Regions from separate parts of the Pseudomonas viciae genome, predicted to be linked through region 1. Evidence: predicted binding sites of a transcription regulator. Region 1 holds the regulator's gene; each other region holds the start of a gene.
The links. The regulator FliA, encoded in region 1, starts transcription of late flagellar genes. The targets are predictions, from matches to a motif close to CTAAAGTTTNNNNNNNNNNNGCCGNTAA.
Positions count from the first base shown of each region.

Region 2: EPZ47_RS23220 (flagellar protein MotY) is a predicted target of FliA. The motif match lies at 2,828-2,855, and genes of this name have one in related genera.
Region 3: EPZ47_RS31035 (methyl-accepting chemotaxis protein) is a predicted target of FliA. The motif match lies at 2,923-2,950, and genes of this name have one in related genera.

Region 1 is NZ_CP035088.1:1,766,049-1,771,522, reverse strand. It holds gene EPZ47_RS08125 (chemotaxis protein CheA) at 1-1,277, opposite strand, end outside; gene EPZ47_RS08120 (protein phosphatase CheZ) at 1,308-2,093, opposite strand; gene EPZ47_RS08115 (chemotaxis response regulator CheY) at 2,112-2,483, opposite strand; gene fliA (RNA polymerase sigma factor FliA) at 2,649-3,392, opposite strand; gene fleN (flagellar synthesis regulator FleN) at 3,389-4,219, opposite strand; gene flhF (flagellar biosynthesis GTPase FlhF) at 4,336-5,474, opposite strand, start outside.
Region 2 is NZ_CP035088.1:5,252,347-5,257,820, reverse strand. It holds gene EPZ47_RS23240 (bacterioferritin-associated ferredoxin) at 1-20, opposite strand, end outside; gene EPZ47_RS23235 (peroxiredoxin) at 338-940, shown strand; gene rnt (ribonuclease T) at 1,040-1,717, opposite strand; gene pyrC (dihydroorotase) at 1,714-2,760, opposite strand; gene EPZ47_RS23220 (flagellar protein MotY) at 2,952-3,932, shown strand; gene EPZ47_RS23215 (argininosuccinate synthase) at 4,061-5,278, shown strand; gene EPZ47_RS30510 (hypothetical protein) at 5,365-5,474, opposite strand, start outside.
Region 3 is NZ_CP035088.1:5,714,489-5,719,962, forward strand. It holds gene EPZ47_RS25360 (NAD(P)/FAD-dependent oxidoreductase) at 1-1,058, shown strand, start outside; gene EPZ47_RS31035 (methyl-accepting chemotaxis protein) at 1,242-2,867, opposite strand; tRNA gene EPZ47_RS25370 (tRNA-Pro) at 3,013-3,089, opposite strand; tRNA gene EPZ47_RS25375 (tRNA-Lys) at 3,183-3,258, opposite strand; tRNA gene EPZ47_RS25380 (tRNA-Pro) at 3,264-3,340, opposite strand; tRNA gene EPZ47_RS25385 (tRNA-Asn) at 3,348-3,423, opposite strand; gene clpB (ATP-dependent chaperone ClpB) at 3,724-5,474, opposite strand, start outside.

The DNA.
Region 1 (5,474 bases):
ACCGCGGTCTGCAAGTCGGCCGTGACCACGTCGAGGTTCGACACGGCCTTGGACATGGCTTCGTCCTGGCTGTTGAGGCCCAGGCGCACCAGACGGTTACGCACCAGCACCAGTTCGCCGACCATGTTCATGATCTCGTCCAGGCGTGCGGTGTCGACCCGAACGGTGGTCTCGGCTTCGCTCGCCGGTTTTTCCGCTGGAGCAGCCGCCGGGGCACGGGCGGCTGCCGGGGCAGCTGCCGCAGCAGGCTTGGGCGTCTCGGCCTTCGGTTCTGGTGCCTTGGCAGCGGGTTTTGGCGCAGCCTTGGCCGCCGGCGCTACAGTGGCGGTAGTCCCAGCAGCAGGGGCGGCCGTGGCCTTCCCGACTTCACTGAACTTGCCTTTGCCATGCAGTTCGTCGAGCAACGATTCGAATTCGTGATCACTGATCAGGTCACTGCCCGCCGCGGCGGCGGCAGGCTTGGCTGGCGCCGGTGCCGAAGCAATGGCCGAGTCCAGCGCGTCAACGGCAAACGTGCCCTTGCCATGCAACTGATCGAGCAAGGCTTCGAATTCGTCGTCGGTGATATCGGAGCTGTCGCCCGCCGCTTTCGGGGCGGCCGCGGCTGGCGCAGGCACAACCGCATCGGGCGCGAACTGGCCTTTGCCATGAAGCTGGTCGAGCAACGATTCGAACTCGTCGTCAGTGATTTCATCGCTGGCAGCGGCAGTCGACTCGCTGCTTGGTGCCGCAGGGGGGGCGGGAACTGCCGGGGCTGCGGCTTCAGCCTTGACGGCGTTCAGCGAGTCCAGCAATTGTTCAAATTCGTTATCGGTGATGTCGCCCGATTCCTCGGCGACCGGTTCTTCAGCGACCGCCTCGACAACCGGCGCGGCTTCGTCAGCCGATTGTGGCTCGGCCAGGCGTGCCAGCGCGGCGAGCAACTCAGGGGTGGCAGCGGTGATCGGCGAGCGCTCGCGCACTTCACTGAACATGCCGTTGACCGCATCCAGCGCTTCGAGCACCACGTCCATCAGTTCCGAATCAACGCGGCGTTCACCCTTGCGCAGGATGTCGAACACGTTTTCGGCAATGTGGCAGCACTCCACCAACTCATTGAGCTGGAGGAAGCCGGCGCCTCCTTTTACAGTGTGGAAACCGCGAAAAATTGCATTGAGCAAGTCCGCATCATCTGGTCGGCTTTCCAGCTCGACCAGCTGTTCAGACAGTTGCTCTAGAATCTCGCCGGCCTCAACCAGGAAATCCTGAAGGATCTCTTCATCGGCGCCGAAGCTCATTAATGGCTGCTCCTAAAACAGGGCTAAAACTCAGAATCCAAGGCTGGACAGCAAATCGTCCACATCGTCCTGACCGGACATAACGTCTTCTCTTTTATCGGCATGAATCTGCGGACCTTCACCCTGCGAGAGATGTTTTTGTGGATCTTTTTCAGCAAGTATCGCTTCACGGTCGTGTTCGATGCCTGCAAAGCGGTCGACCTGGCTGGCCATCAACACCAGTTTGAGCAGATTGCTTTCAACTTCGGTGACCAATTGGGTCACGCGCTTGATCACTTGGCCGGTCAAGTCCTGATAGTCCTGAGCCAGCAGAATGTCGTTGAGGTTGCTTGCCACGGCGCGGGTCTCGGTGCCGCTGCGCGTCAGGAAACCGTCGACCCGGCGGGCCAGTTCCCGAAACTCTTCAGCGCCGACTTCGCGACGCATGAACCGGCCCCAATCGGTGCTCAAGGCCTGGGCTTCTTCGCTCAGGCCATTGACCAGCGGCGTTGCGCTCTCCACCAAGTCCATGGTGCGGTTGGCTGCGGCCTCGGTCAGCTTGACCACATAACCCAGACGCTCGGTAGCGTCGGTGATCTGCGAGACTTCCTCGGCCTGCGGCATGTGCGGGTCGATCTGGAAATTGACAATTGCGCTGTGCAATTCACGCGTGAGCTTGCCCACTTCCTGATACAGACCTCGGTCACGGGTCTGGTTGAGCTCATGGATCATTTGAACCGCATCGCCAAAGCGGCCTTTTTCAAGGCTGTCGACCAGTTCGCGGGCATGTTTTTTCAGGGTCGATTCGAAGTCGCCCATTGAAGATTCGTTGTCCATAGCTCCCCCGTGGCGCCGTTAACCGATGCGTTCGAAGATTTTTTCGATCTTCTCTTTCAACGCCTGGGCCGTGAAGGGTTTGACCACATAGCCGTTCACACCGGCTTGGGCCGCTTCGATGATCTGCTCGCGCTTGGCTTCGGCAGTCACCATCAGCACCGGAAGGTGCTTGAGTTTTTCGTCGGCGCGTACATGGCGCAGCAAGTCGATACCGGTCATGCCGGGCATGTTCCAGTCAGTCACCAGAAAGTCGATGCTCCCGCTGTTGAGGACCGGAATGGCAGTAGTGCCATCGTCAGCCTCGACCGTGTTGGTGAACCCAAGGTCACGCAACAGGTTTTTTATGATCCGCCGCATCGTTGAGAAGTCATCAACGATGAGGATTTTCATGTTCTTGTCCAATTCGACCTCCAAGCAGTCTTAAACGCGCCCAGCACCTGAACGCGCCATTTCAATCAATCCGGCACAACACTCGACAACGGCCTGGAGCACCACGGTTGGAGACTGGCGCAGCGCATGCCAGACCAGCTCGTTCGCAATGCTCCCACACAGCTGTCAGCGCGCTCGCCACTCCCCCAAACGCCCCCGCAAACGGGCCGCGCACTGGCTGTGTAACTGGCTGACCCGCGATTCGCTGACCCCCAGGACCTCACCGATTTCCTTGAGGTTCAGCTCTTCGTCGTAGTACAGCGCCAAGACCAGTCGCTCACGCTCCGGCAAATTGGCAATCGCATCCGCCAGCGCGCTCTGGAAACGCTCATCTTCCAGGTCACGCGATGGCTCCATGTGAGCACTCGCGCCGTCCTCGTGCAGCCCTTCGTGTTCGCCGTCCTGCAGCAGGTCGTCGAAACTGAACAGGCGGCTGCCCAAGGTGTCGTTCAAAATCCCGTAATAATCATCGAGACTCAATTGGAGTTCGGCCGCAACCTCGTGATCTTTAGCGTCTCGCCCGGTTTTAGCTTCAATAGCGCGGATCGCGTCACTGACCATGCGGGTGTTGCGATGCACCGAACGCGGTGCCCAATCGCCCTTGCGGACCTCATCGAGCATCGCCCCACGAATGCGAATACCGGCATACGTTTCGAAACTGGCGCCTTTGCTCGCGTCGTATTTGTTCGACACTTCGAGCAGGCCGATCATGCCTGCCTGGATCAAGTCCTCAACCTGGACACTGGCCGGCAACCGCGCCAGCAAGTGGTAGGCGATACGCTTGACCAGTGGCGCGTAACGCTCGATCAGTTCGTATTGGGCGTCCCGTGCCGATTTTTTATAGAGATGGTTGTAACCGCTGGCTGTCATAGCACGGGCCCTGCTGTTTGTTGCACGAGACGCTCGACGAAAAACTCCAGGTGCCCGCGAGGGTTGGCCGGCAGTGGCCAGGTATCAACCTTCTGGGCGATAGCCTTGAACGCCAGCGCACATTTGGAACGGGGAAAGGCTTCATAAACCGCACGTTGCTTCTGGACAGCCTTGCGTACGCTTTCGTCGTAGGGCACAGCGCCGACGTATTGTAGGGCGACGTCCAGGAAACGATCCGTGACCTTTGTCAACTTGGCGAACAGGTTGCGACCTTCCTGCGGGCTCTGGGCCATGTTGGCCAGGACACGGAAGCGGTTCATGCCGTAGTCACGGTTCAATAACTTGATCAGGGCATAGGCGTCGGTGATGGACGTCGGTTCGTCGCAGACCACCAGGAGCACTTCCTGGGCAGCGCGGACGAAACTGACCACCGAGTCACCGATACCGGCAGCGGTGTCGATCACCAGCACATCGAGGTTATCACCGATGTCGCTGAAGGCCTGGATCAGGCCCGCGTGCTGGGCCGGGGTCAGGTGAACCATGCTCTGGGTGCCGGAGGCAGCCGGCACGATACGAATCCCGCCGGGCCCCTGCAGCAGCACGTCGCGCAGTTCGCAGCGGCCTTCAATCACGTCCGCCAGCGTGCGTTTGGGCGTGAGCCCCAGCAGCACATCGACGTTCGCCAGGCCCAGGTCGGCGTCCAGCAGCATGACCCGTCGGCCAAGCTCTGCCAGAGCCAGGGACAAGTTCACTGACACGTTAGTCTTCCCGACGCCACCTTTGCCGCCGGTCACCGCGATCACCTGTACGGGATGCATGCTGCCCATGTTCGTTCTTTACCTTGTCTTACTTAGACGGAGGCCACATTACTGGCTGCGCGTTCCCATTCGGAACAATGCATGGCAGACCATCGATGTAGGTACAAAAAATATTCATGATTACCTCAGCCGACCTGCTTGGTCGGGCTGTGGTAGATATCAGCGAACATATCAGCCATGGCTTCTTCGCTGGGTTCTTCCTGCATTTGCACACTCACGGCACGACTGACCAGTTGATGACGGCGCGGCAGATGCAAATCATCCGGGATCCGCGGTCCGTCGGTCAGGTAGGCCACCGGTAATTCATGACCGATCGCCAGGCTCAGCACCTCGCCCAGGCTTGCCGTTTCGTCCAGCTTAGTCAGGATGCAGCCGGCCAGCCCGCAGCGTTTGTAGCTGTGGTACGCGGCGGTTAGAACCTGCTTTTGGCTAGTGGTTGCCAACACGAGATAATTTTTTGACTTGATACCGCGCCCGGCCAGGCTTTCGAGCTGCATGCGCAGGGCCGGATCGCTGGCTTGCAGGCCGGCGGTGTCGATCAGCACGACGCGTTTGCGCAGCAGCGGTTCCAGCGCCTGGACCAGGGACTGGCCCGGATCCACATGGGTCACCGACACATTGAGGATCCGGCCCAGGGTCTTGAGTTGTTCCTGGGCGCCGATGCGGAAACTGTCCATGCTCACCAGGGCGATGCTCTGGGCGCCGTACTTGAGTACATAACGGGCGGCGAGCTTGGCCAGGGTGGTGGTCTTGCCCATGCCGGCAGGGCCGACCATCGCAATCACCCCGCCCTCTTCCAGCGGCTCGACTTCCGGCGTGACGATCATCCGCGCCAAGTGTGCCAGCAACATGCGCCAGGCCTGGCGAGGCTCTTCGATACCGTTGATCAGCGCCAGCAGGTCACGGGACAACGGGCCGGACAAGCCGATGCGTTGCAGGCGACGCCAGAGGTTGGCCTGGGCCGGACGGCTGCCTTGCAGCTGGTTCCAGGCCAGGGAGCCGAGCTGAACCTCCATCAGTTCACGCAGGCTGTTGAGTTCAAAGCGCATCGAGTCCAGGGCACGCGGGTCAACACCCCTGGCTGGCGCGGCCTGCGCCGGGGCCGGGGCCGGACGACGCGGCTCGGCCTGGGCCTGCTCGACCAGCGGCTCGGCCGCGGTCAACGGCAGGCCGGCGGTGAGCGGCTGACCGGCGAACAATTGACGATTGCTGCCTGCGACACCTTCGCCTTCGCTACTGCGCAGGCTCAATTCGGCCTGGGCGC
Region 2 (5,474 bases), 3.2 Mb from region 1:
GTGCAGAGGCATACGTACATAAGCAAGAACCGTCGCTGGTTGTGACTCAATTGAGACGGATCTTAATGTTAACGAGAATGATTGTCAAAGTGGTTTCTTAAACCCTTGTGCCAGAGCGGCGCCTGGCTGACGAACGGTTTTTGCCCGAGGCCATTGAGGTGTCATCAAGTGCTACAGAGATTTTTCTGTACCGCCGAAAAACCGTTGAAGACAGCCCAAATTCGCGGTGTATGATGGTCGGCCCTTGCAAAGCGGGTTCGTGTCACAGGGCTGTCGCCTGAGGGTGGCAGGCTGGCGCGGACCTTGTTTTTCACGTTACTACACCAGGAGATATCCAATGAGCGTACTCGTAGGCAAACAAGCCCCTGACTTCACCGTCCCGGCCGTGCTCGGCAACGGCGAAATCGTCGACAGCTTCACCCTGTCCTCGGCCATCAAAGGCAAATACGGCCTGGTGTTCTTCTACCCGCTGGACTTCACCTTCGTCTGCCCGTCCGAGCTGATCGCACTGGATCACCGCATGGACGACTTCAAGGCCCGCAACGTTGAAGTGGTTGCTGTTTCGATCGACTCGCATTTCACCCACAACGCCTGGCGCAACACGGCTATCAACGCTGGCGGTATCGGTCAGGTGAAATACACCATGGCTGCCGACATGAAGCACGAAATCGCCAAGGCCTACGACGTTGAGTCCGAAGGCGGCGTGGCTTTCCGTGGCGCGTTCCTGATCGACGACAAAGGCGTTGTCCGTTCGCAGATCATCAACGACCTGCCGCTGGGCCGTAACATGGAAGAGCTGATCCGTCTGGTCGACGCGCTGCAATTCCACGAAGAGCACGGCGAAGTCTGCCCGGCCAACTGGAAGAAAGGCGACAAGGGTATGACTGCATCCCCTGAAGGCGTTGCCGCTTACCTGGGCGAGCACAGCGACAAGCTGTAAGCGCAACAGGCATAAAAAACCGGCCCTCGATAGGGCCGGTTTTTTTATGGGTGTTTCTAGGCGGAGCATGGATCCCGTGGCGAGGGAGCCAGGCCGATGTCAGTCGTCGAAATCCTGCCAGCCACCCATCTGTTTCCAGCGGTTGACGATGCCGCAGAACAGCTCCGCCGTTTTCTCGGTGTCGTAACGGGCCGAGTGGGCTTCACGGCCATCAAAATCGATGTCGGCCGCCTGGCAGGCCTTGGCCAGTACGGTCTGGCCATACGCCAGGCCAGCCAGGGTTGCCGTGTCGAAGCTGGAGAATGGGTGGAACGGGTTGCGCTTCATGTCCATGCGCGCGACGGCGGCGTTGAGGAAACCCAGGTCGAAGCTGCTGTTATGGCCGACCAGGATCGCTCGCTTGCAACCGTTGGCCTTCAGCGCCTTGCGCACGCCACGGAAAATGTCGGTCAGGGCGGTCTCTTCACTCACCGCCATGCGCAATGGGTGATCGAGCTTGATCCCGGTGAATTCCAGGGCTGCGGCTTCAATGTTGGCGCCTTCGAACGGTTCGACGCGGAAGAAATAGGTGTGGTCAGGGAACACAAAGCCTTTTTCGTCCATGCCGATGGTGGTCGCGGCGATTTCCAGCAAGGCGTCGGTGGCGGAATTGAAACCACCGGTTTCTACGTCGACGACGACCGGCAGATAACCCCGGAACCGGGCGGCCATGGGGTGGCGAGCACCGCCCGAACCACCATTGCCGTCCTGTTCGTCGTCGAAATGATCTTCACTCACGCGTTTTCCTCCAGCAGGCGCCAGCGCAGTTTTTCACCGGCGCGCAGCGGGATGACAGTCAGCTCGCCGAAGGGCAGGCTGGCGGGGGCGGTCCATTCGTCGCGGACCAGGGTAATACGATCGGTGTTCACGGGCAGGCCATAGAACTGCGGGCCGTGCAGGCTGGCGAAGCCTTCGAGCTTGTCCAGCGCATTGCGCTGCTCGAACGCCTCGGCGTACATCTCGATGGCGGCATAGGCGGTGTAGCAGCCGGCGCAACCGCAGGCGGCTTCCTTGGCATGGCGGGCGTGGGGCGCCGAGTCCGTGCCGAGGAAAAACTTGGCGCTGCCGCTGGTGGCGGCGTCGAGCAGAGCTTCCTGGTGAGTGTTGCGCTTGAGGATCGGCAGGCAATAGAAGTGCGGCCGGATCCCGCCCACCAGCATGTGGTTGCGGTTGTACAGCAGGTGATGGGCGGTAATGGTCGCGCCAACGTTGGCCGGGGCCTCGTTGACGAACTGCACGGCATCACCGGTGGTGATGTGTTCGAACACCACCTTGAGTGTCGGGAAACGCTCCACGACGCGGCGCATGTGCTCGTCGATGAAGATTTTCTCGCGGTCGAACACGTCGACGTCGCCCCGGGTGACTTCACCATGGATCAACAACGGCATCCCGACTTCGGCCATGGCCTCCAGCGCCGGGAAAATCTTGTCGATGCTGGTGACGCCGGAATCAGAGTTAGTGGTGGCGCCGGCCGGATACAGCTTGGCGGCGTGCACAAAGCCACTGGCCTTGGCGTCGCGGATCTCTTCGGGCTGGGTGCGATCGGTGAGGTAAAGCACCATCAGCGGTTCGAAGCGGCTGCCGGCCGGGCGTGCGGCGAGGATACGCTGGCGGTAGCCGTCGGCCTCGGTGGCGTTGCGCACGGGCGGAACCAGGTTAGGCATGATGATTGCGCGCCCGAAGGTGCGCGCGACATCGGCGACGGTATGGGTCAACACAGCACCATCGCGAAGATGAATATGCCAGTCGTCGGGACGCAGCAGGGTCAGGCGGTCGGACATTGGGGGGCTTCCAGGCGGGTCAAACTCTGGGGAATGCTACCGGAAAAGACCGATTCAGGCACCCGCTATCAAGTTCTGCCGCAACTTACCGATAGCTCCTACAGGTGTGCCACGAATCCGTGCAGTGCCCCGGACAGGCGTCATGCCCTCGGCATGTGTCGATCTTTGTATAAAAGTCAGTGGAGCCTCCCGTGCGCCAGCGTTATCTAGCCTTGCTCAGTGTGTTTGCCAGCCTTCCCGCCATGGCGCTCACTTTCCAGACCCGTCTGGAGAGCATTGAGTGGACGGTCGAAGGCGACAAGTTCGAGTGTCGGCTGAGCCAGCCGATCACCGATTTCGGCAGCGGCGAGTTCGTGCGTCGGGCGGGCGAGCAGGCCACATTCAGGCTCAAGGCCTATAACCCGATGCTCGGTGGCGGTTCGGCGACCTTGCTGGCGGCTGCGGCGCCATGGCAACCGGGGCGCGGCGACATCAACCTGGGCTCGGTCAGGATTGGCAGTGGCGATGTCTTGTTCAACAGCTCCCAGATCCAGGCAGGTCGCTTGATCAGTGGGCTGATGGACGGGCGCAGCCCTGTGGTGCGACGCAACACCGAGGACGGGCGGGTCTCGGAAGTCCGATTGTTGCCGGTGCGCTTCAATAAGGCCTTCAGTGACTATCAAGGCTGCGTGGCGAAACTGTTACCGAAGAATTTCGAGCAGATCAAGCAAACCCAGATCGGTTTCCCCGGCGAAGGGGTCGAGCTCGATGCTCAGGCCAAGGCCCAGTTGCAGGTGATGCTCGACTTCATCAAGGCCGACCCGAGCGTTAATCGTGTCGAGCTCGACGGTCACTCTGACAATAGCGGCAACCGTCTGACCAACCGTGAACTGTCGCGTCGCCGCGCCCTGGCGGTCCAGGACTTCTTCAAGGCCAATGGTTTCCAGGAGTCACAGATCACCCTGCGGTTCCATGGCGAGCGTTATCCCCTGGTGTCCAATACCAACGCCGCCAACCGGGCCAAGAACCGTCGCGTGGTCGTGCGCCTGGAGCGTGGGGCGCCGGTTGAAGCACCGGCACCCGCACCGCAGCCAGCGCCCGCTGTGGCTCCAGCCAAGGTCCCGGCGCCGGCCGCCGCTCCGGCCAAGGCACCGATCCCTACGGCCGCTCCCGCCGCTGCGCGGACGTCCTGATCCCGGGTTGATCGTCGCGCGGTCGACATAATCTGTCGCTTCGTCGTCATAAGCTGTCGCGCCCCTGTAAATTATCCGCATTGGACGTTAGACTTCCCGGCTTTCCGTACAACCCGTGGAGTGATGGCATGGCGGACGTAAACAAGGTCGTTCTGGCGTATTCCGGCGGCCTGGACACTTCGGTGATCCTCAAGTGGCTGCAGGACACTTATAACTGCGAAGTGGTGACCTTCACCGCAGACCTGGGGCAGGGCGAAGAAGTCGAACCTGCACGCGCCAAGGCTCAGGCCATGGGCGTCAAAGAGATCTACATCGATGACCTGCGCGAAGAGTTCGTCCGCGACTTCGTGTTCCCGATGTTCCGCGCCAACACCGTTTACGAAGGCGAGTACCTGCTGGGTACGTCTATCGCCCGTCCGTTGATCGCCAAGCGCCTGATCGAAATCGCCAATGAAACCGGCGCCGACGCCATTTCCCATGGCGCCACCGGCAAAGGCAACGACCAGGTGCGTTTCGAGCTGGGCGCCTATGCTCTCAAGCCGGGCGTGAAAGTCATCGCCCCTTGGCGTGAGTGGGACTTGCTGTCCCGTGAAAAGCTGATGGACTACGCCGAGAAGCACGCGATCCCGATCGAGCGTCACGGCAAGAAGAAATCCCCGTACTCGATGGATGCCAACCTGCTGCACATCTCCTATGAAGGCGGCGTGCTGGAAGACACCTGGACCGAGCACGAAGAAGACATGTGGCGCTGGACGGTCTCCCCGGAGAAAGCTCCTGATACCCCGCAATACCTGGAACTGACCTATCGCAACGGCGATATCGTCGCCCTGGACGGCGTGGAAATGAGCCCGGCCACCGTGCTGGCGACCCTGAACCGCATCGGTGGCGAACACGGCATCGGCCGTCTGGACATCGTCGAGAACCGCTATGTCGGCATGAAGTCCCGTGGTTGCTACGAAACCCCGGGCGGCACCATCATGCTGCGCGCTCACCGGGCGATCGAATCGATCACCCTGGACCGCGAAGTGGCTCACCTTAAAGACGAGCTGATGCCCAAGTACGCCAGCCTGATCTACACCGGTTACTGGTGGAGCCCTGAGCGTCTGATGCTGCAGCAGATGATCGACGCCTCCCAGGCCCACGTGAACGGTGTGGTACGCCTGAAGCTGTACAAAGGCAACGTGATCGTTACCGGTCGCAAGTCCGATGAGTCGTTGTTCGATGCCAACATCGCGACCTTCGAAGAAGACGGTGGCGCTTACAACCAGGCCGACGCAGCCGGTTTCATCAAGCTCAACGCCCTGCGCATGCGTATTGCGGCGAACAAGGGTCGCAAGCTGTTCTGACCCTGGCGATATGAAAACGGCCTGCCATGAGCAGGCCGTTTTTGTTTGTGGCTCCCTCCTGTTGTGCAGCGCTATTCCTTGAGCGCTCACCCCTCCTGCCTGTCCGGTACACCGTCTGCGTTGTCGCGGCTGTGCATGACGTACAGAACAATTTCAGTGTGTCCCGTAGCCGGCTTCAAGGGTTTGGCCCGATACA
Region 3 (5,474 bases), 2.7 Mb from region 1:
TGAGTGGGCTGGATCGCGAGAGCAAGAGAATCCAACTGGCCGCCACCTATGACGAGGCTGGCCTGGAGCTGTTGCCAGCCCGGGAACTGGGCTACGACAGCCTGGTGATTGCCGTCGGCAGCACCACCAATGACTTCGGTACCGAAGGCGCGGCGCAACATTGCCTGTTCCTCGACACCCGCAAGCAGGCCGAGCGCTTCCACCAGCAACTGCTCAATCATTACCTGCGCGCCCACGCCGGCCAGACCGATGTGGTGGAGCGCATCAGCGTCGCCATCGTCGGTGCCGGTGCGACCGGTGTCGAACTGGCGGCCGAGCTGCACAACGCCGCCCATGAGCTGGCGGCCTACGGCCTGGACCGGATCAAACCGGAAAACATGCACATCACCCTGATCGAAGCCGGGCCACGGGTCCTGCCGGCATTGCCCGAACGCATCGGTGGGCCCGTGCACAAGACCCTGGAGAAACTCGGGGTCAATGTCATGACCAACGCCGCTGTTGGCCAGGTAACGGCCGACAGCCTGATCACCGTCGATGGCAAGGTCATCGACGCGAGCCTGAAAGTCTGGGCCGCCGGGATTCGCGCACCGGATTTCCTCAAGGACATCGACGGCCTGGAGACCAACCGAATCAACCAATTGCAAGTGTTGCCGACGCTGCAAACCACCCGCGATGAAAACATTTTCGCCTTTGGCGACTGCGCCGCCTGCCCGCAACCAGGCAGCGACCGCAATGTTCCACCTCGTGCCCAGGCAGCCCACCAGCAGGCATCGCTGCTCGCCAAGTCGTTGAAACTGCGGATCGAAGGCAAGGCACTGCCCGAATACAAATACACCGACTACGGCTCGCTGATCTCGCTGTCGCGCTTCTCGGCGGTAGGCAACCTGATGGGCAACCTGACCGGCAGCGTGATGCTCGAAGGCTGGCTGGCGCGGATGTTCTACGTGTCGCTGTACCGCATGCACCAGATGGCGCTGTATGGCATGTTTCGCACAGCGATGCTGATGCTGGGCAGCAAGATTGGGCGTGGGACCGAGCCTCGGCTGAAGTTGCACTGAGGGCGAACCGCTGACGACTGCGGTGTATCAGCAACATTGACACTGAATGATCTACCGCAATCGCGAGCAAGCTCGCTCCCACAGGGTGACCGCGATCAACTGTGGGAGCGAGCTTGCTCGCGATGACGGCGGCACAATCAATACTTAAGCTCGGACAGAATCTCTGTCCGAGCTATCCATCAATCAAACCTGAAACCGCTGCACCATAGTGCGCAACGAATTCGCCAGTTGCGACAACTCATGGCTGGACGCGCTGGTCTGATCCGCGCCGGTGGCCGAGCGCACCGACAAATCCCGAATGTTCACCAGATTGCGATCAACCTCACGGGCCACTTGTGCCTGTTCTTCGGCGGCGCTGGCGATCACCAGGTTGCGTTCGTGAATCTCGTTGACCGACGCCGTGATGGTCTGTAGCGCCTCCCCCGCCCGCTCCGCCATCGCCAGGGTGCTGGCGGCGCGGCTGGAGCTGGCCTGCATGGAGTCCAGCGCCTGGGTGGCGCCGCTGCGCATGCCCTGGACCATCTGCTCGATTTCCTGGGTCGATTGCTGCGTGCGGTAAGCCAGCGCCCGCACCTCATCGGCCACCACCGCAAACCCACGACCGCTTTCGCCGGCCCGGGCCGCCTCGATGGCCGCGTTGAGGGCCAGCAGGTTGGTCTGCTCGGCGATGGCCCGGATCACATCCAGGACCTTGCCGATATCCTGTGATTGATTGGCCAAGGACTGCACCAGGCCACCCGTCACCTGCACATCGCTGGCCAGGGCACCAATGGCGTCGACCGTGTCGCTGACCCGCTGCTGCCCAAGGGACGCCGATTCACTGGACTGACGCGTGGCATCGGAGGTGGAAACGGCATTGCGCGCGACTTCCTCCACGGCAGTGGTCATCTCGGTGACGGCGGTGGCGGCCTGTTCAATTTCGTTATTCTGCTGTTGCAGGCTGTGGGTGCTGTCGAGGGTGACGGCGTTCAGCTCATCGGCGGCGGTCGCCAACTGTGTAGCCGAGCCGCTGATGCCCTGCAGGGTTTCACGCAAGTTCTGCTGCATGGTCGCCAACGCCTTGAGCAAGCGGCTCACTTCGTCGCTGCCGTGGGCCTGGATCGGTCGGGTCAGGTCGCCTCGGGCGACGTTCTCTGCGGCATTCAACGCCTCGCCCAAAGGCTTGACGATACTGCGGGTGAGCAACATCGCCAGGGCCACCGTCGCCAGGGCGGCGAGCACAATGAACAGGCTGACGATCATCCGGGAATTGACGTAGTGCTCCTGGGACTTCTGGCTCTCGATGGAGACTTGTTTGGAGAACAGTTCCGCCAGGTCGTTGAGTTGTTTGCCGGAACCGTCCACCACGGTCTTCATGTCCACCAGCAGCAGCTTGATCAGCTCGTCTCGACGCCCCTGCTCTGCCAGGACGAAGGATTGGGCGATGCCCGTGCGGTAAGCGGCGAAAGTTTGCTTGAACTGCTCATAAAGCGCCTTGCCTTCAGGCGTGACGACGAGCTTTTCGTAACTGGCGATTTTTTCGCTCAGCTCTTTGTCGCGGGTGTCCATTTGCCCACGGTACACCGGGATATTCTTCGGATCCTGGTCCAGGGCCATGCGCAGGGAAATCGTGCGAATGCGCAACATCCATTCACGGATCTCGTCACCGCCGCGAATACTGGGCAGCCACTGGGTTTCTACCGCGACTTCACTGTCACGGATACTCGACATCTGTCCCAGCGCAAACACCCCGAGCAACGCCACCAGTACGGCGATCAAAGCGAAACCCAATGCGGCACGGGGGGCGATATTCAGTTGACGAAGAACCATAGGGAGCGCCTTTTTTATTGTTGGCCTGAGATGGGGCCATGCCCCTGTTGGCGGGTTATCGGCAACTTGTACGATGACTTAACACTGTTTGCTTTTTCGCAGGCAAAAAAAATCCCCGTATCTTTCGATACGAGGATTTTTAGTATGGTCGGGGTAAGGGGATTCGAACTCCTGACATCCTGCTCCCAAAGCAGGCGCGCTACCGGACTGCGCTATACCCCGGTAAAAAAAAGGCGACCTTCGCAAGTCGCCTTCTCGATCAGCGCTTTTGGCCTCTGATCTTAAGATTCGATTCCAGCGAGCTGGTTTCAAAAATGGTGGGTCGTGTGGGATTCGAACCTACGACCAATTGGTTAAAAGCCAACTGCTCTACCAACTGAGCTAACGACCCAAAAATGGTCGGGGTAAGGGGATTCGAACTCCTGACATCCTGCTCCCAAAGCAGGCGCGCTACCGGACTGCGCTATACCCCGATTGAAATGGCTCCGTGACCAGGACTCGAACCTGGGACCCAATGATTAACAGTCATTTGCTCTACCGACTGAGCTATCACGGAACTGATATTTCAAGTTACAACGTTGAAGCTAGCTTCAACCTCTTCTACCCTTACGCATCGCTGCGTTCGTGTGTCTGAGGCGCGCTATTCTACAATCTTAAAAACCTCTGTCAACCCCTTAAATTGCTTTCAAGACAATGATTTGCAACTTATTTTGGGTTTCTTCTCACCGAGAAGTGCCCCTTGGGGGTGACGTACTGCGGGGCGCACTTTACAAGCCTTTTCCTTTGAGTTCAACGGCCTGATGAAAAAAATGGCCTCGCAGTGCGAGGCCATTCCAATCACCCGATACGCTGGCTTTCAGTTGAAGACGATTTCATCGTTCTCCACAGTGCCCGTCACGGTTTCGCCTGGCATGAAGCGACCCGACAGAATCAACTGCGCCAGCGGGTTTTCGATCCAGCGCTGGATCGCCCGCTTCAGCGGCCGTGCGCCATAGACCGGGTCGTAACCCACTGCGATCAACTTGTCCAAGGCCTCGCTGCTCAACTGCAGCTTCAGCTCCCGTTCGGTAAGGCGGCTGCGCAGGCGACCCAACTGGATCTCAGTGATGCCGGCGATCTGATCACGGGCCAACGGCTCGAAGATCACCACTTCGTCGACCCGGTTGATGAACTCCGGCCGGAAGTGGGTGGAAATCGCATCCATCACCGCAGCGCGTTGCGCCTCGCGATCACCGACCAGCTCCTGGATCTGCGCCGAGCCCAGGTTGGAGGTCATCACGATCACGGTGTTGCGGAAGTCCACCGTGCGCCCGTGGCTGTCGGTCAGGCGGCCATCCTCCAGCACTTGCAGCAAAATGTTGAACACATCCGGATGGGCCTTCTCGACCTCATCGAGCAGGATCACCGAGTACGGCTTGCGCCGCACAGCCTCAGTCAGGTAACCGCCCTCTTCATAGCCGACATAGCCCGGTGGCGCACCGATCAGCCGCGCCACGGAGTGCTTCTCCATGAACTCGGACATGTCGATGCGCACCATGGCCTCTTCGGTGTCGAAGAGAAACTCGGCCAGCGCCTTGCACAACTCGGTTTTACCGACACCGGTCGGGCCGAGGAACATGAACGAACCGCTCGGACGATTGGGGTCCGACAGCCCGGCACGGGAACGGCGTACGGCATTGGACACCGCCACCACCGCTTCTTCCTGGCCAATCACGCGCTGGTGCAGCAGGCTTTCCATCTTCAGCAGCTTGTCGCGCTCGCCTTCGAGCATTTTCGACACTGGAATGCCGGTCCACTTGGAGACCACCTCGGCAATCTCTTCTTCAGTGACCTTGCTGCGCAGCAACTGGTTTTCGCTCTTGCCGTGCTGGTCGACCATTTGCAGGCTGCGCTCCAGGTCCGGGATCACCCCGTACTGCAGCTCGGCCATGCGGTTGAGGTCACCTTTGCGGCGGGCCGCTTCCAGTTCCTGGCGGGACTGTTCGATTTTCTGCTGGATTTGCGCCGAACCCTGGACTTCGGCTTTCTCCGAGTTCCAGATTTCCTCAAGGTCGGAATACTCCCGCTCGTGACGAACGATTTCTTCCTGCAACCTTTCCAGGCGTTTCTTCGCCGCTTCGTCGCTTTCTTTCTTCAGGGCCTGGGATTCGACCTTGAGCTGGATCAGGCGCCGTTCCAGACGATCCAGCACTTCGGGCTTGGAATCGATTTCCATGCGGATGCGGCTGGCAGCTTCGTCGATCAGGTCGATGGCCTTGTCCGGCAACTGACGGTCGGTGATGTAACGGTGGCTGAGCTTGGCCGCCGCGATAATCGCGCCATCGGTGATCGCCACCTTGTGGTGAACTTCATAGCGTTCTTTAAGGCCACGCAGGATGGCAATGGTGTCTTCTTCGCTGGGCTCTTCCACCAGCACTTTCTGGAAGCGCCGCTCCAGCGCCGCGTCCTTCTCTATGTATTGGCGGTACTCGTTGAGCGTGGTCGCACCAACGCAGTGCAACTCGCCACGGGCCAGCGCCGGCTTGAGCATGTTGCCGGCGTCCATCGAACCCTCACCCTTGCCCGCGCCGACCATGGTGTGCAATTCGTCGATGAACAGAATGATCT